One region of the Nocardiopsis sp. CNZ308 genome, then DNA from elsewhere that is predicted to be linked to it. Evidence: riboswitches for the same ligand, from Rfam matches in the RefSeq annotation. Region 1 holds a riboswitch; each other region holds the start of a gene.
The links. Region 1 has a riboswitch for cobalamin ahead of EV372_RS22445 (VWA domain-containing protein). Riboswitches for the same ligand answer to the same signal wherever they lie in the genome.

Region 1 (7,141 bases):
TCACCCCGACCACCTCGACCGCCGGGTCGTAGGCGGCCATCCCCGCCACCAGTGCGCCCACCGAACGCGACATCCGCGACACGTCCACCACCAGCACCACCGGTGTCCGGGTCAGGGCCGCGACGTGCGCGGACGAGGCGAACCCGTCGGTGCCCAGCCGCCCGTCGTGCAAGCCCATCACACCCTCGATGACGGCGACGTCCGCGCCGCGCGCCCCGTGCAGCAGCAGCGGCGCCACCCGCTCCTCGCCGACCAGGTGCGGGTCGAGGTTGCGGCCCGGACGCCCGGTGGCCAGGGCGTGGTAGCCGGGGTCGATGTAGTCCGGCCCCACCTTGTGACCGCTCACCGCGTACCCGGCGTCGCGCAGCGCCGCCATCAGCCCGGTCGCGACCGTGGTCTTGCCCTGCCCGGTCATGGGCGCGGCGATCATCAGCCGGGGCAGCGCCGTCGGCCGTGCACGCGGCGTCGGCCGGAGCAGTCCCGTCGGCCGGGCTGACGGCGCCGGTCCGGCGGGCTCCGGGGACCCCGTCGTCCGGCCTCCGCGCTTCCCGGCGGGTGCCGGGGCCCCCGCTTCTCCGGCTCCCGCGTACCCCTCGGCGGCCCCCGCGGGCCCTGCCGTCCGGCTTCGCGAACCTTCCGAGGCGCCCCGGGAGGTCACCACTCGATGCCCCGCTGCCCCTTGCGCCCGGCGTCCATGGGGTGCTTGACCTTCGTCATCTCGGTGACCAGGTCGGCGGCCTCCAGCAGCCGCGGGTCGGCGCGGCGGCCGGTGATCACCACGTGCTGGCGGCCGGGGCGGTCCCGCAGGGCGGCCAGGACGTCCTCGACGTCGACCCAGCCCCAGTTGAGCGGGTAGGTGAACTCGTCCAGGATGAGCAGGTCGTGCGTCTGGTCGGCGAGCCTTCGTCTGATCTCCGCCCAGCCCTCGGCGGCGTCCGCCGCGTGGTCCTCGGCGTCGCCCTTGCGGCGGCTCCACGACCAGCCCGAACCCATCTTGTGCCACTCGACCGGACCGCCCTCGCCGGTCTGCTCGTGCAGCTCGCCCAGGCGTTCCAGCACGGTCTGCTCGCCGATGCGCCACTTCGCGGACTTGACGAACTGGAACACCCCGATCCGCCAGCCCTGGTTCCAGCCGCGCAGCGCGAGGCCGAACGCGGCGGTCGACTTGCCCTTGCCGTCACCGGTGTGCACGGCGAACACGGGCTGGTTGCGGCGCTGGCGCGTGGTGAGCCCGTCGTCGGGGACGACGAGCGGCTGTCCCTTGGGCATCAGGCGGCCCTCTCTCGTACGGCGGTGCCCAGCGCGTGGGCGCTGACCTCGCTGACGGGCATGTGGTCGGCGCCCAGGCGGGCGGCCAGGGAGGCGGCCAGGCCCAGGCGCAGCGGCCCGGACTCCCCGTCCACCACGACGGTGGTCACGCCCAGCCCGGCGACGTGGTCGGCGGCGGTCATGGCGCGGCCCACCGCACCCTTGCCGCCGGTGGCCCGTCCGTCGGTGACCACGACCAGGAGCGGGCGCAGCCTCGGGTCCCGCAGCCGCTCGCGGCGCAGGACGCGGGCCGCCTCCTCCAGTCCCTCGGCCAGCGGGGTGCGCCCCCCGGCGGGCAGGTCGTCGAGGCGGGCCGCGGCCACGTCCACCGAACGGGTCGGCGGCAGCGTGAGTTCGGCCTCGCGTCCCCGGAAGGTGACCAGGCCGACCTTGTCGCGGCGCCGGTAGGCGTCCAGGAGCAGGGACAGGATCGCGGTCTTGACCTCGGTCATGCGCCTGCGCGCCGCCATGGAGCCGGAGGCGTCCACGCAGAACAGCACCAGGTTGGTCTCCTGGCCCTCGCGGACCGCGACGCGCAGGTCGCGGGGGTGCAGCCGCAGTCGGCCGCCGTTCTGGGGCCGCAGAGCGGCGGCCCGCACGGTCTCCACCAGGTGGACCGCGCTGCCCGCGCCCCGGCCGGGCTCGGCGGCGCCGATCCGGCGGCCCCGCGTGCCGACGGCCCGGCTGCGCCTGCCGTCGGCGCCCTCTCCGGAGCCCCGCACGGTGAGCAGCCGGGTCCGGTAGGGGGCGGCGGCCCTGGCGGTGGCCGGGGAGGCGCCGGAGGGGCGGGGTTCGGGGGAGTCGCCCTCGGCGTCCTCGGGCGCGTGCTCGGCGGAGGCGGGGGAGTGCTCCGGGTCGGGCTGTTCGCCGCCGGAGGTCTCGGCTTCCCCGGTGTCCCCGACGTTGTCCGGGGGACTGGCGTTGTCGGAGGGGTCCTGTGGGTCCTGTGCGTCCGACGGGGTTTCGGAACCGTCGTCGTCGGTCCCCCGCGGGCCCGGCGGCTCCGGGGGGTCGGGCGGCGGTTCCTCGTCGCCCAGGATCCGGTCCAGGAGTTCCTCGTCGAGTCCCGGCGCGTCGAAGGGGTTGCGCCGTCGTCGGTGCGGCAGGGCGAGCGTGGCGGCGCGGCGGATGTCGGCCCGGGTGACCGAGGTCCGGCCCGACCAGGCCGCGTGCGCCATCGCCGTGCGCGCGGTCACGATGTCGGCGCGCAGGCCGTCCACGTCGTAGGCCGCGCACACCTCGGCGATCTTCAGCAGAGCCGCCTCGGACAGGTGCACCCGGCCCAGCGCCTCCCGGGCCGCCGCGATGCGTTCGGCCAGGGCCTTCTCGGCCTCGTGGTAGCGCCCGGCGAAGGCGGCGGGGTCGGCGTCGTGGGACATGCGCCTGCGCACCACCTCGGCGCGGACCGCGGGCTCGGACGGCGCGGCGACCTCGACGGTGAGTCCGAACCGGTCCAAGAGCTGCGGGCGCAGCTCGCCCTCCTCGGGGTTCATGGTGCCGATGAGCAGGAACCGGGCCGCGTGCTCCACGGAGAACCCGTCGCGCTCCACGGTGACCCGGCCGGTCGCGGCGGCGTCCAGGAGCAGGTCGACCAGGTGGTCGTGCAGGAGGTTGACCTCGTCGACGTAGAGGATGCCGCGGTGGGCCCGGGCCAGCAGGCCGGGTTCGTAGGCGACCCTGCCGTGGGTGAGGGCCTGTTCCAGGTGCAGGGAGCCCAGGACGCGGTCCTCGGTGGCGCCGACGGGCAGTTCGACCAGGCGCACCGGGCGGCTCTCCACGGTGGTGCCGGACCCGAAGGGCCCGTCGGGGGAGTGCTGCGCCGGGTCGGCGGGGTCCACGGAGAACCGGTCGCCCTGGTAGACGTCGACGGGCGGCAGGAGGGAGGCCAGGGCCCGGACCGCGGTGGACTTGGCGGTGCCCTTCTCGCCGCGTACCAGGACGCCGCCGATCTCCGGGGAGACGCTGGTGAGGACGAGGGACAGGCCCAGGTCGTCGAGTTCCTCGGCGTCGCAGCCGACGATCGCGGAAAAGGGGTAGTGCGGTGACCGCAATGGCATGTAGAGGCTCCCGCTCATGTCGCCATCGGTAAGGGACGGGCGCGAGGCCGGTCTTCGGACTTGCCGGGTCCTTCCTGGACGGAAGGCTCGGTTCACCGCAGCGGGCCTGTGCCGGAGTCTCACCGGGCTTCCCAGATTCTCCCCGTCGGCCGTCCCCACCGTTTCCGATGGCTGGGCCGTTGGGGCACCTCATGCCTGCCGCCACGATAGCGTCCGGGGAATGAAGGACGACAGCCGCCCTCCCGTCACCCACCACCGCCCGGATGCCGCTGCGCGGGGGAGTGGTGCACCCTCAACGGACGCCTGCGGCGCGGAGCCCCCTCCCGTCACCCACCACCGCCCGGATGCCGCTGCGCGGGGGAGTGGTGCACCCTCAACGGACGCCTGCGGCGCGGAGCCTCCTCCCGTCACCCGCCACCGCCCGGATGCCGCTGCGCGGGAGGACGGGACCTCCCCGCCCACCGGGCACCGGATCACCGTCGTCGGCATCGGCGCGGAGGGCTGGTCCGGCCTGCCCGAGCGGCTGCGCGCGCTCGTCCTGGCCGCCGACACGGTCCTGGGCGGGCGCAGGCACCTGGCGATGCTCCCCGACCGGCCCCGGCAGCGCCGCCAGGCCTGGCCCTCACCCCTGCGCGAGGGGCTGCCGCCACTGCTGGCCTCCCTCGACGACGCTTCCGCTGACGGCGCCGCCAGCGACAGCGCCTCCCCCGTCGGCCCCTCCACCGTGGCGCTGGCCTCCGGCGACCCCCTGGTGTCCGGTATCGCCACCACCCTGATCGACCTGCTGGGCGCGGACGCCGTGCGGGTGGAACCCGCGGTCTCCTCGGTCGCCCTGGCCCGCGCCCGCATGGGCTGGCCCGCCGAACGCTGCGCGGTGGTGGGCCTGGTCGGCCGCGACCCCCGCCTGCTGCTGCGCCAGCTCGCCCCCGGCCACCGCGTCCTGGTGCTCTCCTCCGACGGTGCCACCCCCGCCGCGGTCGCCGCCCTGCTGGTCGGCGCGGGCTACGGCGCCAGCCGGATGACCGTGCTGGGCGACCTGGGCGCGGACTCCGAGTCGCGCCTGGAGACCACCGCCGACCACTGGCTCGCCTCACCTCCCGGCACGGTGCCCCCGCTGCACGTGCTGGCCCTGGAACTCCTCGGCCCGCCCGGCCACGGCCTGGTCGCGGGGCTGCCCGACGACGCCTTCGAACACGACGGGCAGCTCACCAAGCGCGACCTGCGCGCCTCGGCGCTGGCCCGCCTGGCTCCCTCGCCGGGCCAGCACCTGTGGGACGTGGGCGCTGGCGCGGGGTCGGTCGGCATCGAGTGGATGCGCGCCCACCCCTCCTGCACCGCCACGGCGGTGGAGGCCCACCCCGAACGGGCCGCGCGGATCGGCCGCAACGCGGGCCGCCTCGGTGTTCCCGGCCTGGAGGTGGTCACTGGCCGCGCGCCGGACGCGCTGGCCGGGCTGCCCGCGCCCGACGCGGTGTTCGTCGGCGGCGGCGCGACCCGGCCGGGCGTGCTCGACGCCTGCCTGGGGGCGCTGCGGCCGGGAGGGCGGATCGTGGTGCACGGGGTGACGCTGGAGACCGAGCAGCTGCTCGCCGATGCCCACCGGCGCCACGGGGGCGAGCTGACCCGGATCGCCGTCGAGACCACCGCGCCCATCGGCGGGTTCACCGGCTGGACGCCCGCCCGCACGGTCACCCAGTGGTTCCTGGCGGTGCTGCCCTGACCCTCCGCCGCGCCGCTTCGCGCCCAGGGGTCGGGAGCACGGGAGCCTCCGACCCCCGCGGGCACGCCCCTCCCTCCACGCGAACCCGCCCGCGGGACCTCCGGAACCCCTTCGGGGCCCTCCCTATCCGCTGACCCGGGGCCGGGCCGGGTCGTAGAGGTAGGACTCACCGCCCGTCTCCGGATCGAGCGCCCGCCCCACCAGGATCACCGCCGCCTGACGGAACCCGGCCTCCTCCACCGCGTCGGCCACGGTGGAGACCGTGCCGCGCAGCACCGCCTCGCCCGGCTGGCTGGCCCGGTACACCACGACCACCGGGCAGTCGCCGCCGTACTCGGGTTCGATCTCGGCCATCAGCTCGCGCACCCGCCGGATCGCCAGGTGCAGCACCAGCGTGGCCCGGGTCGCGGCGAACGCGGCCAGCGACTCGGTGTCGGGCATGGCGGTCGAGCGGGCCCGCGTCCGGGTCAGCACCACCGACTGGGCCACCAGCGGCACGGTCAGCTCCCGTCCCGCCAGCGCCGAGGCGGCCGCGTAGGCGGGCACCCCGGGCGTGACGTCCCACGGAACGCCGTGCGCGTCGAGCCTGCGGGTCTGCTCGGCCAGCGCCGAGTACAGCGACGGGTCGCCGGAGGTGAGCCGCACGACGTCGCGCCCCGCCGCGTGCGCGCGGACCAGGTGGTCGGTGATGCGGTCCAGGTCCAGGCCCTGGGTGTCCACCAGCTCCGCGCCGGGCGCGCAGTGCGTCAGGACCTGCGGGTCCAGGTAGGTGCCTGGGTAGAGCACTACGTCGGCCCCGGCGAGCATGCGCGTGGCGCGCACGGTCAGCAGGTCGGCGGCGCCGGGCCCCGCGCCCACGAAGTGCACGGTCACGGCTTCACCCACCTGGGGGTCCACACGCGGCCCGCCCCGGTGACCCGGGTTCCCGAGGCGCCGACGATGAGCAAACAGCGCATGTCCACGGCGGCGGGGTCGAGTTCGCCCAGGGTGGTCACCGTCAGGGACTCGCCCTCGCGGCCCACGTCGCGGCCGACGACGACCACGGTGTCGGGTTTGCGGTGCTCCAGCAGGATCCGGCGGGCGGTGGCGATCTGCTCGGTCCGGGACCGGGAGGCGGGGTTGTAGACGGCCAGCGCCAGGTCGGCCTCGGAGACGGCGCGCAGCCGCCGCTCGACCACCTCCCACGGTTTGAGGCGGTCCGACAGGCTCATCACCGCGAAGTCGCCGCCCACGGGTGCGCCCGCGCGGGCCGCGACCGCCTGGACTGCGCTGACCCCCGGCAGCACCCGGACGGGCACGTCCCGGTAGGCGGGGTCCTCGGCCGCCTCGAACACGGCGGTGGCCATGCCGAAGACCCCGGCGTCCCCGCCGGAGACCACGGCCACGCGTTCGCCGCGCCCGGCCAGGTCGAGGGCGAACCGGGCGCGCTGGAGTTCGACGGTGTTGCCGGAGGCGTGCCGGGTGAGCCCGGGGCGCTGCGGTACCCGGTTGACGTAGGGGCCGTAGCCCACCACGTGGTCCACCTCGGCCAGCGCCGCGCTCGCCTCGGGGGTGAGCCAGTCCCCGGGACCGGGACCCAGACCCACGACCAGCAGTTCGGCCGCCGCTCCGGTGGTCGCGGACGCCGTGCCCGCCGCCGGTCCGGCGGAACCGGGCCCCGCTTGGGTCGTCTGCGCCGTCTGTGTCGCCTGCGTCCGCGCGGCCTCGCCGACCCGCCGGGAGCGCGGCCCGTTGCGGCTGTCCCCGGTCACCAGCACCAGGGAGAAGTAGGGCACCGTCGCCGGGTCCACCTCGGCCACCGGCAGCCGCCGCTCCCCGCCCATCGAGGCCCGCTCCACGTACACCGCGTGCTCCAGCCGCCCGGCCGCGGCCAGGGCGCGGCGCACGGCCGGGAAGGTCCGGCCCAGCTTCATGACCACGGCCGCGTCGGTGTCGGCCAGGCGGCGGGCCAGTTCCGGTTCGGGCAGGGTGCCGGGCAGCACGGTGAGCACGTCGGTCTGCCGGGCCAGCGGGGCGGCAGCGGCGGCCGTGGCGGCGGCGAACGCCGGGACGCCCG
Region 2 (7,141 bases), 1.0 Mb from region 1:
GCCAGGAACGGCAGCGCCTGGAGCAGCGCCGCGCCGTCGGCGCCCGCCAGCGAGCCCACCACCCAGAACCGGTACTCGTCCAGGCTCGCGCGGTCGCGCAGGACGATCGCCGAGGTCAGCGAACCCAGCAGGGCCGAGACCGCGGCTCCGGCGAGCGTGAGCCTGACCGGACCGCCGCCCTCCCGGCCCAGCGACCCCACGGCGTAGACCGCGCAGACCGCCGCCGCGGCGCCCACGAAGGCGAAGCCGACGTAGCCCAGCAGCGCGGACACCCCGAACACGCTGATCGCGAGGACCGCCGCCAGGGAGGCGCCCGCGTTGATGCCGAGGACGCCGGGGTCGCCGAGGGGGTTGCGGGTCACCCCCTGCGCCAGGACCCCGGACACGCCCAGGGCCGTGCCGACCGCCAGCCCGGCCAGGGTGCGCGGCACACGCAGGTGCCGCACGACCAGGTCGGTGTCCGAACCGGTGAAACCGGCGTAGGCGAGGTACACGTCGGCCACGGACAGCCGCTCGTAGCCGACCAGGACCGACGCCAGCAGGGCCGCGGCCAGGACCAGCAGCGCCACCGCCAACCCGGCGACGCGGGCGCGGGCACTGACGAGCACCCCGGGACCGTCGGCCGCGGCCCGCAGCCGGCGCCGGACTCCCGAGGGCACGGTCGTCACGGGCCTCTCCGCCACACGGGGGGCCATCGGCCCGCCTACCCGAACAGGCCGGGGTGCAGGATCCGGGCGACCGTCTCCACCGCGGCCGCGCTGCGCACACCCGCGGAGCGGTCGGCGAAGGTGAACTCCTCCACCTGCTCCTCGGTGACCGCGGTCAGGTTGGCCAGCACGGGATCGGCCGTGATCCGCTCCACGTCCGGGGCGGCGTCGGCGGCGGTCATCCGCGCGTCGCAGCACACGTCGACCAGGATGAAGTCGGGGTCGCGCGCGATCACGTCCTCGACGGCCACGTCGTGGTTGCGCCCGCCGTCCAGGTCGGCGAAGGCGTTGACGCCTCCGGCCAGGCGGATGATCTCGGTGGAGAAGTCCTGCCCGCCGGCCACCCGGAACCCCTGGTCGCTGGGGCGGCCGACCATCACCGAGGGCCGGTCCTCCTCGGGCACGCCGCCCTCCAGGGCCTCGGTGACCCCGCCTATCGTGCCCTCCATGTGCGCGATGACCTCCTCGGCGCGCTCGCGCGCGCCGAACAGGGCGCCCAGGTCCCGCAGGTCGGCGTAGACGTTGTCCATCGTCACCGAGGCCGGGTCGATGGTCGCGTCGGTGCGCCCGTCCCCGCTCGGGCACAGCGGCGCCGGGATCCAGCTGCCGATGCCCAGCTCGCCCAGGGAGGCCCGCGTACCGAGGTTCTCGTCGGTGAACACGTCGTTGAACCCGGCGAGCACGAAGTCGGGCCCGTGGCTGAGCAGTTCCTCCCGGCTGGGCAGGTTGGGGTAGTACTCCTGCCCGGCCTGGGCGTCGGCGTACTCCTCCAGGACGGCGGCGTCCAGGAACGCCGTCCCCACCAGGCGGTCGCTGAGGCCCAGCGCGTGGGCGGTCTCGATGGCGGGCTGGTAGGCGGCGAACACCCGTTCCGGCGGGCTGTCCGCGGCCACGTCGACGCCGCAGTTGCGGATCGTCTCCCCGGCGGCCTCGGGGGAGGGGGCGGCGGAACCCCCGCCGCAGGCGGTCGTGGCCAGGAGCAGGGCGAGGGCGGCGCAGGCGGGCAGGCGGTACCGGACCGCGCGTGTCCCGGTGGGCTTCATCGAACAAACCATCCTTCGTGGTCTGATGACGCGGACGGTCGCAGCCGGTCTCCTGGCTCCCGGAGTCGGGCTCTCGCCCCGCGCCGCTCCCCCTTCCCGGGCCGTGTCCGGCCCGGTGGCGTGTGGGAGGCGCCCTCCGGTCACAGTGGCGAGGACCGCGCCGGACTTCCACCGGCTTCCCGTGCACTGCGACGTCGACGATATGGACTTGTGCTGACAGTCAACGGGCCACGGTAGTGCACGCGGGTCCCCTCCGCGAGACCCGCTCCCCTCCCGACCGACGGCCGGACCCCCGTGAGCCGCCCGACCGGAGGGGGGGAGGACCCGGCGGGGCGGGAGCCCCGCGCCGTGGCCCGCACGGCCGCCGCACCCGGACCGGGCGGGGCACCGTCCGGACGCGTGGCCGGGCCGGGACCGGGCATAGAGGGCCCATGGAACTGATCACGGTGGAGGACGTCCGCGCCGCCCGGGAACGCCTGCGCGGGGAGGTGGTGCGCACCCCGCTGACGGCGGGCCCCGCCGGAGGGCCGCCGTTCCTGCTCAAGCCCGAGAGCCTCCAGCCCACCGGGGCCTTCAAGCTGCGCGGCGCCACCAACGCCGTCGCCCTGCTCGACCCCGGCCAGCGCCGGAGCGGTGTGGTGACCCACTCCTCGGGCAACCACGGCCAGGCGCTCGCCCACGCCGCCGCCCGGCACGGGGTGCCCTGCACCGTCGTCGTCCCCGAGGGCGCGCCCGGGGTGAAGGTCGACCGCATGCGCGCCCTGGGCGCCCGCATCGTCATGGTCGCCCCCCGGGAGCGGGAGGCCACCGCCCGGCGGCTCCGGGACGAGGAGGGGCTCGCCCTCGTCCCGCCCTTCGACGACCCGCGCGTCATCGCGGGCCAGGGCACGGTCGGCCTGGAGGTCCTGGAGCAGTCGCCCGAGGTGGCGACCGTCGTCGTGCCCGTGGGCGGAGGCGGTCTGGCCTCGGGGGTGGCCACCGCCGCGCTGGCCGCCGCGGGCCCGCGCCGCGTCCGCGTCGTGGGGGTGGAACCCGAACTGGCCGCCGACGCCGCCGAGAGCCTGCGCACCGGAAGCCTGGTCACCTGGCCGCCCGAGCGCACCCACCGCACCATGGCCGACGGGGTGCGCGTGTGCCTGTCCGAGCTGACCTTCGCCCACCTGCGCGCCCGCCTGGACGGGGTCGTCACCGTGACCGAGGAGGAGATCGCCCGCGCCGTCGCCGCCCTCGCCCACGGGGCGCGCCTGGTCGCCGAGCCCAGCGGGGCCCTGGCCGCCGCCGCGGTCCTGGCGGGCCGGGTGCCCACCGCGCCCGGCCGCCCGCAGGAGACGGTCGCGGTCGTCTCGGGGGGCAACGCCGACCCGGAGCTGTTCGCCCGCCTGGTGGCGTGAGCCGCGCGACCGTGCGGGGCGGAGGCCGTCCGCCGCAGGTCGGGGGCGCCGCCCCGCCGGGGCGGCGCCGGTGTCAGGCTCGGGAGCCCCCGCCGCCGGTGGGCCCGCTCCCGTTCACGCGCTGCCGCTCGCCGGCGCGCGCCGCCACGGGGTCGTCGCGTCCGGCGGCGCGCGCGGCACGGTCCTCGCGGCGGCGCATGGCCATGTCCGACAGGGCGGCCAGACCGAAGGCGATGACGACGGCGGCGACGATCAGCACGGTCCACAGCGCGGTACCGAAGGAATCGGGGTCGATCATGGGTGCTCCGAGGGGATCGGGGGTTGGACGTGCCGACAGCCCAACCGTAATAGGTGTTAACTTTCGGGCCGAGCGTCAGCGGCGGTGAACTGGGTCATACGCGCGCCACCGCGCGCCCGCCCGCAGCACGTCCGTCCGCCGCACATGGCGAGGGGTCCGGGACGGCGCCGCGGCACCGTCCCGGACCCCTCGCCAGGCGGATCCGGATCCCCTTACAGGATCGAACCGGGGGAGTAGGCGGCCGCCTCCGGGTGCGCGGCCACGATCGCGTCGATCCGCCCCACCACGGCGGCCACCTGGTCGGCGGCGGCGCCGGTGAAGGTGATCCGGTCGGCCAGCAGCGCGTCCAGCTCCTCGCGGCCGAGCGGGAAGCGCTCGTCCTCGGCCAGGCGGTCCAGCAGCCGGTTGCCCGCACCCTCCTGGCGCATGGCCAGGGCCGAGCCCACCGCGTGCTCCTTGATCAGCTCGTGGGCGGTCTCGCGGCCCACCCCGGCGCGCACCGCGGCCATGAGCATCTTGGTCGTGGCCAGGAACGGCAGGTAGCGGTCGAGCTCGGCGGAGACCACCGCGGGGAAGGCCCCGAACTCGTCCAGCACCGTCAGCATCGTCTCCACCAGCCCGTCGAAGGCGAAGAACGCGTCCGGCAGGGCCACCCGGCGCACCACCGAGCAGGACACGTCGCCCTCGTTCCACTGGTCCCCGGCCAGCTCACCGGCCATGGACGCGTACCCGCGCAGGATCACGGTCAGCCCGTTGACCCGCTCGCACGAGCGCGTGTTCATCTTGTGCGGCATGGCCGAGGAGCCCACCTGGCCCTCGGCGAACCCCTCGGTGACCAGCTCGTGCCCGGCCATCAGGCGGATCGTCTTGGCCAGCGACGAGGGACCGGCGGCCAGCTGCACCAGCGCGGTCAGCACCTCGAAGTCCAGCGAGCGCGGGTAGACCTGGCCCACGCTGGTGAAGCGCCGCTCGAACCCGAGGTGGGAGGCCACCTCGTCCTCCAGCGCGCTGAGCGCGGCCCGGTCCCCGCCCAGCAGGTCCAGCATGTCCTGCGCGGTGCCCACCGGGCCCTTGATCCCGCGCAGCGGGTAGCGGGAGATCAGCTCCTCCAGCCGCCCGTGGGCGACCAGCACCTCGTCGGCGATCGACGCGAACCGCTTGCCGAGCGTCGTGGCCTGCGCCGCCACGTTGTGGGAGCGGCCCGCCATCACCGTCTCGCCGTACTCGGCCGACAGCCTCCCCAGCCGCGCCAGCAGAGCCACCACCCGGTCGCGGGCCAGCAGCAGGCTGTCGCGCACCTGGAGCTGCTCGACGTTCTCGGTCAGGTCGCGCGAGGTCATGCCCTTGTGCACGTGCTCGTGCCCGGCGAGGGCGTTGAACTCCTCGATGCGGGCCTTGACGTCGTGGCGGGTGACCCGCTCGCGCTCGGCGATGGAGGCCAGGTCCACCTGCTCCAGGACCTTCTCGTAGTCCTCGACCACACCGGCCGGGACGTCCACGCCCAGACGCGCCTGGGCGCGCAGCACGGCCAGCCACAGCCGCCGCTCGGCGACCACCTTGTACTCGGGGGACCACAGCCGGGTCAGCTCCGCGGACGCGTAGCGGGCAGCCAGGACATCAGGGATCAGCGGTTTCGCACTCACGTCGTCCGACCCTATCGTCCTGAGCTGCGGCGCACGCGCGGCCACTCCCCCCGAACGCCCCGAGAGCGGACCGGCGGCGACGCGGGGCGGTCGGCGAACGCCCGGATCCGGGGCCGGAAGGTAGGGCCAGCCCCACCCCCGACCCGGTGGCGCAGCCGGTTCCGGCCTGCGCCGGGCCTGTCTAACGTTGTCCCATGACCACTCCCGCGGAGCCCCCGAACGCGCCGCGCGCCCTGTTCCAGGCGCTCGCGACGAGGCGTTTCCTGCTCACCTCCTGGCCCTGGCGCGGCCTCGCCTACAGCGGCAGCACCGTCCTGGTGGCCTCCGTCCTGTTCTTCGTCGCCTCGCCCGTCCTGGCCCCCTGGGCGGCGCTGTTCATGGCCTGGACCGGAGGGATCGAGGTCTCCGCCGACTACGGCGGGATCGTGCTGGTGCTGGCCCTGTGCCTGGCATTGACGTTCCTGTTCGGCCCGCTGGTCGCCATCCCCCTGGGCGCGCTGGAGCGCTGGCGCCTGGGCCTGGTCGGGGGCGGCCCCCGCGAGAGCGGGCACCGCGAACCGGTCCCCGGGCTGTGGGGGTGGGTGCGCACCCGCTACACCGAGGCCGCCACCTGGCGGGAGGTGGCCTACGCGGGGCTGATGCTCCTCCTGGCGGGGGTCAACGCCATGCTCACCGGCTTCCTGCTGCTGCTCGTGATCGTCCTGGCCTCCGGCCCGCTCCTGCTGGACGACAGCCCCGGCTCCGTCGTCGACCTCGGCCCCGTGAGGCTCACCTCCAGCGCCGAGGCGATGCCCTACACCCTCCTGGCCCCGCTGCTGCTGGTCGTCCTGCTCTACGTGTCGGCGGCCCTGGCGTGCCTGCACGCCCTGCTGGCCCGCGCCCTGCTGGTCGGCCCGCCCAAGGGGGTCCTGCACGCCGAACTCAACCAGGTCACCGAGTCGCGGGCCCGCCTGGTCAACGCCTTCGAGTACGAGCGCAGGCGCATCGAACGCGACCTGCACGACGGCGCCCAGCAGCGCCTGGTCGCCCTGTCCATGGACCTGGGCGTGGCCCGCCTGGACCTGGAGGAGGGCAGCGAGGCCGACCAGCGCGTGGTCGCCGCCCAGGCCAAGGCCGACGAGCTCATCACCGAGCTGCGCGAGCTGGTGCGCGGCATCCATCCCCGGGTCCTCACCGACCGGGGGCTGTCCGCCGCCCTGGAGGAGCTGGCCGACCGCTGCCCCGTGCCCGTGACGGTGCACGCGCGGATCGGCGGACGCCTGCCCGCGCACGTGGAGGGCACGGCCTACTTCGTGGTCGCCGAGGCCCTGACCAACGTCTGCAAGCACACCGGGGCCGACGCCGCCACCGTGCACGCCAGCACCGCACCCGGCGCGCCGGGCCGACCCGACACCCTGCTGGTGGAGGTCACCGACCACGGCCCGGGCGGCGCCGACCCCGCACGCGGGTCCGGGATCACCGGGCTCAGGGACCGCGTCGCGGTCATGGGCGGCACAATGGAGCTGTCCAGCCCCCAGGGCGGACCTACCCGAATCCGAGTGGAGCTTCCGTGCGGACCCGTCCCCCCGACCACGCTGGCGTGACCCCCGACGCGCCCCCGGTGCCCACCGTCCTGGCCGAGGACGGCGTGCTGCTCAGAGAGGGGCTGTCCGGAATCCTGGAGCGCTTCGGCTTCCCCGTCGTGGCCTCGGTCGGCGACGCCGAGGCACTGGTGTCGGCCGTCGCCGAGCACGAACCCGGCCTCGTGGTCACCGACATCCGCATGCCGCCCGGCTTCACCGACGAGGGGCTGCGGGCCGCCGTCCGGCTGCGCCGCGAGCGCCCGGGCCTGGCGGTGGTCGCGCTGAGCCAGTACGTGGAGCTGAGCTACGCCACCGACCTGCTCGACTCCGGCAGCGGCCAGGGCGTGGGCTACCTGCTCAAGCAGAGGGTGGGCGACGTCCGCGAGTTCGCCTCCGTGCTGCGCCGGGTGGTGGACGGCGAGACCTTCGTCGACCCCGAGGTGGTCCGCCAGCTGCTGCGCCGCCGCGCCGACCCGCTGGAGCGCCTGACCCCGCGC
Region 3 (7,141 bases), 1.0 Mb from region 1:
GGGCCCCCTCCACCACGCTCTCCACGACCTCGTCGCGGCTCATGCCGGTCCAGTCCTTGCTGTCCTGGCTCCACAGGATCTCTGCCATGCCCTGACGGCCGATCTCCTCCAGCACCTCCGGCGAGCTGTCGCCGAACGGCGGCCGGAACAGCTCCACGGTGTGCCCCGTCTGGCGGCGCACCATCGCGCTCACCGCGGCCACCTGGTGGACCAGTTCCTCACCCTCGAAGGCCTCGGGCATGCGTTCGTGCAGGTGGTTGTGGCTGCCGATCTCGTGCCCCTCGGCGTAGGCGCGCCGGATCACGCCGGGCCGGGTCAGCGCCGGGTTGCCGTTGAGGAAGAAGGTGGCCGCCACCTCCTCCTCCGCCAGCAGGTCCAGCAGCCGCGGAGTCGTCGCGACCGGTCCGTCGTCGAAGGTCAGCGCGATGCACTTGGCCTCGGCGCAGTCCAGGTCGGGATCTCCCGCCGAGACCACCCCCGGCACCGGCGGGTCGGCCGGGGGCTCGGCGTCGGGGGCCTCCACGGTCAGCACGGGCTCCTCCGCCATGGCGGCCTCCCGTGCCCGCTCACCCAGGTCGGACAGCAGGGGCGCGGCCTCCTCGGCGGGCACCACCGCGACCATCCGCCCCGGCTCCGAGGACGGGGGGTGGCCCTCCACGACCGGGGACAGGTGCCCGTCGTCGAACTCCACCACCAGGTCCCCGTCGGCGTTGAACCCCATCGAGTCGTAGGTGCGCATCACCGGGTGCAGTCCCCCCGCGTCCACCGCCTCCTCGTCGGCGAACGAGGCGCGGACGATCCCGTTGAGCTCCCGGAGCGCCGCGTCGTCGGCCAGCAGCTCCGCGGAGTAGGCGGTGCGGCCGGTGGACGCGTCGTACCAGTACGTCCCGTACCCCTGGCGCAGTCCGTGGAAGTCCTCCTCGGTGCGCACCAGGCGCACGCCCAGCACCCCGTTCCCGGCGGCGACCACCTCCCAGTCGACGCCCAGGCTCACCGGGTCCCGGCTGGCGCCCCGGTAGTCCCGCACCTCCTGGTCCACCCGGGCGGCCAGTTCCTCGGCGAAGGCGTCGGCACCCGAGAACACCGGGTAGGCGACGTCGATCGTGAGCCCCTCGGGCCTGTACGGGTGGTCCTCGAAGTCGGAGGCGTCCCCGCGCCACTCGGTGACCCCGTCCCCCGGCTCCGCCGCCACCACCGTGATCAGTTCCGGCTCCTCGCCGCCCCCGGAGGCGATCCCCTCGGTGCCGCACGCGGCCAGGGGCAGGACCAGCGCGGCCAGCGCCGCCCCGGGCCACCGGGTTCTGCGCTCCCACGGCCGGTTCCCCCCGGCCCCGGGACGGGGGGCGGCCTCGTTCGGGTGGATTCGAGTCGACGACAACACCGGACTCCCTCATCCCTCAGCGGGTGGCCAACACGGCTGCTGCTGGGAGCAACATAGGGGACGCCGTCACCCGTCCCGGGGCGGTGACCACATGTGGTCACCGCCCCGGGACGGGCAACGCGCCGGAGACCGGGAACACCCGCGCGGGGCGCCCTTTCCGGCCCCACCCGGTGCCCCGCACGGCTCTTCGTCCCGTGCGTCCCACCGGCCGCGGCCCCGAAGCCCTCCCGGGGCCATCCTCACCCGGGACCGCCCGCCGAGCCGTGACGCCGCGCCCTTCAGGCCCCCTCGGAAGCCTCCTCGGCCCCATCGGCGGGCTCACCGGCCTCCTCGGAGGGGTCGGCGCCCTCCTCCGGGGCGTCGGGGACCCCGTCCATGTGGCTCTGGCCGGGGGTCGTGGTCCCCAGCAGCTGGGACACCGTGACCATGGTGTACCCCTGCTCGTCCAGTTCCCGGATGGCCGTGCGGGAGGCGTCGACGGTGGTGCCGTGGATGTCGTGCATGAGGATGATCGCCCCGTCCGAAGCGCCCTCCAGCACCCGGTCGTGGATCACCGAGGCCTTGCGGTCCTTCCAGTCGAGGGTGTCCACGCTCCACAGGATCTGGGCCAGGCCCATGTCCTCGGTCACCGAGGCCACGCCCTCGTCGGTCGAGCCGTAGGGCGGGCGCATGAGGTCCATGGTGTAGCCGGTCTCGCGGTACACCAGCGCCTGCACGACGTCCAGGTCCGCGCGCACCCCTCCCGCGCCCAGACCGGCCAGGTCGGGGTGGTTCAGGGTGTGGTTGGCGATCTCGTGCCCCTCAGCATAGGCGCGCCGCACCGTGTGCGGGTGCTCCATGACGGGGTTGCCGGTGACGAAGAACGTGGCCCGCGCGTCGTACTCGGCGAGGACGTCCAGCAGTTCGGGGGTGCGCTCGCCGGGGCCGTCGTCGTAGGTCAGCGCCACGCACGTGGTTTCGGGGTCGGAGCAGTCGACGTCGGGGTCCACCGCGGGCACCTGTCCGGGCACGGCGCCCTCCTCCTGGCCGTCCTTGTCGGCCCGGGGCGGGGCGGCGATGGAGAAGTCCTCCACGCCCACGGTCGCGGCGTCGCGCACGCGCAGGCCCAGCTCGGACAGCAGGCCCTCGGCCTCACCGGCGGCGACCACCGCGCGCGTGCGGCCCTCCTCCGCCGGGGCCACCTGCCCGGCGTCGAACTCCACGATCAGGTCCCCGTCGGGGTTGAAGCCCACCGAGTCGTACAGGGAGCTGATCGGGTGGATGACGCCGGGGTCGGCCGGGCCCTCCCCGTCCTCCCCGCTTCCGACGGCGCCGCGCACCAGGCCGTTGAGCTCCTCCAGCTGCTCCTGGCCGCCGACCAGCGCGGCGGAGGGGTGGTGTGCCGCGGTCCCGGTGTCGTACCAGTAGGTGGTGTACCCCTCCCGGGACCCCTCGGAGTCGGTCTCCACCCGGGTCACGCGGACCCCCAGCAGGCCGTCGCGCGCCGCGGTCAGGTTCCACCCCGCCTCGAAGGAGACCGCGCCGGGGTTGGCGGCCTCGAAGGCGTGCACCTCGTCGGTCAGCTCACGCTCCAGGAAGTCGGCCAGCGGCTCGGCGTTGGGGATCACCGGGTAGGTCACCGCGACGGAGATCTCCCCGTCGTAGGGCAGCTCGGCCTCCTCCACGCCCGCCACCGCGGCCGGGTCCACCTCGGTGAGCCCGTCGGGCTCACCGGAGGCCGGGGGCGGCGGCTCGCTCTCGGAGACCGGCGCTTCGTGCGTCCGCGGCCCGGGCTCGGGCTCTCCGGAGGAGCGGGTGGCCAACAACACCATGCCCGCCAGGACCGCCAGGGCTACCACGACCGTGATCAGGGGGTGGTCCGGTGCCATGGCGAGGCGGGACTGCTTACTCACGAGGGAATCTCCACGTTCATCGCTCAGACGAACGTCCGCGGGGAGCAGAGGGGAGCTCACCCGCGCAACGCTTGACTTCGTGTGTGACGCCGGCCGAAGGACGGGGGTTCTCACCGTTCGGGCCGGGCGCATGGGGCCGCACGCCGGGTGCAGGGGCGAAGGGGGCCCTCCCTATACTTGCAGCCGTGGAAGGTACATGATCCACCCCCGCGTCCCGGGCCCGGCCCGGAACGGGCGGGGCGGAACCATGTCGCAAGAGGGAACCCGGTGTGAGTCCGGGACTGCCCCGCAGCGGTATGGGGGAACGAACGTCGCCATGAGCACTGGTAGTGCCGGTCGCGGAGACCGCACACCGGGAAGCGGCGGCCAGTAGGAGGAGCGGTGTCGACACCGCCCGCGCCCCCGAGTCCGAAGACCTGCCTCCACCCGGCGACGCACCCGCGGCGCCGGTGGTCCCGCGCCCCGAGGGAGGGCCGGAGGCGGTGGCAGGTCCGGTGCGCGCCCGCGGCGCGTCCGCCGGCGTGCCCGCCCTCTCCTCCTCGCGGCCGGTACCCGGCTTTCGACGAGGGAGAGAAGCTCATGACCACGACCCCCGCGCCGTCCGCGGCCCCGGGCGGACCACGCCCCTCCGTGCGCTCGACAGTGCACGGCTACCCGCGCATCGGCCCCGCCCGCGAGCTCAAGCGCGCCTGCGAGTCCCACTGGAGGGGCCGCACCACCGCCCGCGAACTGGACGCGGTCGCCGCCGGGCTGCGCCTGGGCGTCTACGCCCAGCTGCGCGAGGCCGGTGTCGACGACATCCCCTCCAACACGTTCTCCTACTACGACCACGTGCTGGACACCGCTGTCCTGTTCGACCTGGTCCCCTCCCGCTTCGCCCCTCCCGCCGCGGCGCCGGACCGCGAGGAGGAGCTGCGCCGCTACTTCGCGCTCGCCCGCGGCGAACAGGGCGCCCCGCCGCTGGAGATGACCAAGTGGTTCGACACGAACTACCACTACCTGGTCCCCGAGCTCTCGCCCGGCAGCCGTCCCCGCCTGGTGGGTGACAAGCCCGTCGCCGAGTTCCGCGAGGCCGCCGAGGCGGGTTTCCACACCCGCCCGGTCCTGGTCGGTCCGCTCACCTTCCTGATGCTGGCCAAGCCCGCCGACGGCGCCCCCGAGGGCTGGGAACCCGTCCAGCTGCTCGACCAGCTCCTGGAGGCCTACGTCCAGCTGTTCGGCGACCTGCGGGCCGCGGGCGCCACCGAGGTCCAGTTGGACGAGCCGATCCTGGCCACCGACGAGGGCCGCGCCGCCGTCGGCCACCTGGAGCGCGCCTACCAGCACCTGGGCGCGGTCACCGACCGCCCCTCCCTGCTGGTGTCCACCTACTTCGGCTCCATCGGCTCCGCCGCCCTGCGCGTCCTCAAGGACTCCGCGGTCGAGGCGGTCGGCCTGGACCTGGTCACCGACGACGAGGGCGTGGACGACCTGGTGCGGGTCTCCGGCCTGGGCGCCACCCGCCTGGTCGCGGGCGTGGTGGAGGGGCGCAACGTCTGGCGCACCGACATCCCGGCCGCCGTCGCCGTGCTCGGCACCCTGCTCGCCCTCACCGACGAGCTGACCGTGAGCACCTCCTGCTCCCTGCTGCACGTGCCCCTGGACCTGGACGCCGAGACCTCCCTGGCCCCCGAGCTGCGCGGGTCCCTGGCCTTCGCCAGGCAGAAGGCCCAGGAGACGGCCCTGCTCGGCCGCGTGCTGTCCGAGGGGTCCGAGGCCGAGCACACCGGACGGGGCGGCGTCCGTCCCCCCGCCTTCACCGACGCGCGCGTGCGCGCCCGCCTCGACGCCCTGGGCCCGGACGCCTACGAGCGCCCGCGGGAACGCGGCAGGCCCACCGACACCCCGCTCACCACGACCACCATCGGATCCTTCCCCCAGACCGCCGAGCTGCGCCGCGCCCGCGCCGCGCACCGCAGGGGGGAGCTGGCGGAGGACGCCTACAAGGCCGTCCTGCGAGAGGAGATCGACCGGGTCGTCGCGCTCCAGGAGGAGATCGGCCTGGACGTGCTCGTGCACGGCGAGCCCGAGCGCAACGACATGGTCCAGTACTTCGCCGAGCAGCTGGAGGGCTACGCCACCACCGAGAACGGCTGGGTGCAGTCCTACGGTTCGCGGTGCGTGCGCCCGCCGATCCTGTTCGGCGACGTCTCGCGCCCCGAGCCGATGACGGTCGAGTGGACCGCCTACGCCCAGTCGCGCACCGACAAGCCGGTCAAGGGCATGCTGACCGGCCCGGTCACCATGCTCGCCTGGTCGTTCGTGCGCACCGACCAGCCGCTGGCCGAGACCGCACGCCAGGTGGCCCTGAGTCTGCGCGACGAGGTCGCCGACCTGGAGCGCGCCGGGATCCGCCACATCCAGGTGGACGAGGCGGCCCTGCGCGAACTGCTGCCGCTGCGCTCGGAGCACCGGGCGCGGTACCTGGACTGGGCGGTGGGCTCCTTCCGCCTGGCCACGTCGGGGGTGTCGCCGTCCACGACCATCCACACGCACATGTGCTACTCGGAGTTCGGGCTGATCGTCGGCGGCATCGAGGCGCTGGACGCCGACGTCACCAGCGTGGAGGCCGCCCGCTCGCGCATGGAGCTGGTGCGGGACCTGGGCGAGCGGGGCTACGGGCGCGGGATCGGCCCGGGCGTGTACGACATCCACTCCCCGCGGGTGCCCTCGGTGGAGGAGATCGAGGGGTCGCTGCGGCTGGCGGTCGCGCACATCGACGCCCGGAACCTGTGGGTGAACCCCGACTGCGGCCTCAAGACGCGCGGTTACGCCGAGGCCGAACAGGCCCTGCGCAACATGGTCGAGGCGGCCCGCCGGGTGCGCGCCGACCTTCCGTGAGCCCTGCCACCGGGGGCTGAAACGCGGGAGGGGGCCGCGGCGCACGCCGCGGCCCCCTCGTGCCGTGTCCGGTCAGCCCCCTCAGGCGCCGACCAGGGCCAGCGCCTCGGCGCCGGCGTTGAGCATGATCTCCTCGACGTTGTCGGGCATGACCAGGTCCTCGGCGGAGGCGTCCTCGGTGAAGGGCGGGTGCATCTGGTACTGGACCTGGATGTTGAGGTTGGCGGTGCGGATCACCAGCGTGGCCTCGGGGATGTCCTCACCCAGGAAGTCGTACTTGGTGAGGACGTAGTGGGCCTCGTCGCCGAGGTCCACCTCCTTGTCCTCCTCCACGTTCGCGGCGTCGTAGAAGGTGTTGTAGTCACCCTCGCCCCGGAGCTCCTGGACCGCGGTCTGGAAGTCGGTGGTGGCGGCCTCGACGGAGTCGGCGGCGGAGTAGGGGACCTGGTAGCTGATCTCGAACATCGCGTAGCTCTCGGCCGGGTTGCCCTCCGGGGCGGCGCCTTCCAGGCTCTCGCAGTAGGAGTTGTTGTCCTGGACGTACTTGTCGCCCTCGTCCTGGATCAGGAAGTCGGAGAGCACCTGGTCGGTGAAGGCCTGGCAGGGCTCGGAGGGGACGGCGTAGGGGGGCTCGCCCGCGGGGGCCGCCTCGGGGGCGGGCGCGGTCGTCTCACCGCCGCCGGTGGTCGCCTCCGTGCTCGGGGCGGGCTCGGGTTCGGGGGAGACGGTCTGCTGTCCGCCGTTGTTGGTGACGAGCACGACCAGAACGGCGATGACCAGGACGACGATCACGGCGCCGCCGCCGATCACGACCCACAGGCCCGCCTTGCTGCCGCCGCCCTGGGGCTGCTGCGGCGCGGGGGCGTACCCGGGACCTCCGGGACCGCCGCCGTAGGGCGGCTGGCCGCCCGCGTACATCTGCTGGTCCTGGGGGCCGGGGAAACCCGCGGGGCCGCCGCCGTAGGGCGGCTGGCCGCCGGTGCCGGGG

Region 2: linked by a shared signal. The riboswitch ahead of EV372_RS27090 (ABC transporter substrate-binding protein) and the one ahead of EV372_RS22445 (VWA domain-containing protein) in region 1 are both predicted to bind cobalamin.
Region 3: linked by a shared signal. The riboswitch ahead of metE (5-methyltetrahydropteroyltriglutamate--homocysteine S-methyltransferase) and the one ahead of EV372_RS22445 (VWA domain-containing protein) in region 1 are both predicted to bind cobalamin.

The regions. Positions count from the first base shown of each region.
Region 1 is NZ_SHKJ01000001.1:5,245,857-5,252,997, forward strand. It holds gene EV372_RS22435 (cobyrinic acid a,c-diamide synthase CobB) at 1-430, opposite strand, end outside; gene cobO (cob(I)yrinic acid a,c-diamide adenosyltransferase) at 655-1,269, opposite strand; gene EV372_RS22445 (VWA domain-containing protein) at 1,269-3,359, opposite strand; cobalamin riboswitch at 3,394-3,535, opposite strand; gene cbiE (bifunctional cobalt-precorrin-7 (C(5))-methyltransferase CbiE/decarboxylating cobalt-precorrin-6B (C(15))-methyltransferase CbiT) at 3,586-5,085, shown strand; gene cobM (precorrin-4 C(11)-methyltransferase) at 5,209-5,970, opposite strand; gene EV372_RS22460 (precorrin-2 C(20)-methyltransferase) at 5,955-7,141, opposite strand, start outside.
Region 2 is NZ_SHKJ01000001.1:6,266,533-6,273,673, reverse strand. It holds gene EV372_RS27095 (iron ABC transporter permease) at 1-695, opposite strand, end outside; gene EV372_RS27090 (ABC transporter substrate-binding protein) at 704-1,750, opposite strand; cobalamin riboswitch at 1,776-1,956, opposite strand; gene EV372_RS27085 (threonine/serine dehydratase family protein) at 2,182-3,141, shown strand; gene EV372_RS27080 (histidine kinase) at 3,215-3,439, opposite strand; gene purB (adenylosuccinate lyase) at 3,652-5,082, opposite strand; gene EV372_RS27070 (sensor histidine kinase) at 5,277-6,665, shown strand; gene EV372_RS27065 (response regulator) at 6,632-7,141, shown strand, end outside.
Region 3 is NZ_SHKJ01000001.1:4,238,146-4,245,286, forward strand. It holds gene EV372_RS18290 (polysaccharide deacetylase family protein) at 1-1,378, opposite strand, end outside; gene EV372_RS18295 (polysaccharide deacetylase family protein) at 1,660-3,249, opposite strand; cobalamin riboswitch at 3,531-3,691, shown strand; gene metE (5-methyltetrahydropteroyltriglutamate--homocysteine S-methyltransferase) at 3,853-6,153, shown strand; gene EV372_RS18305 (DUF3558 domain-containing protein) at 6,235-7,141, opposite strand, start outside.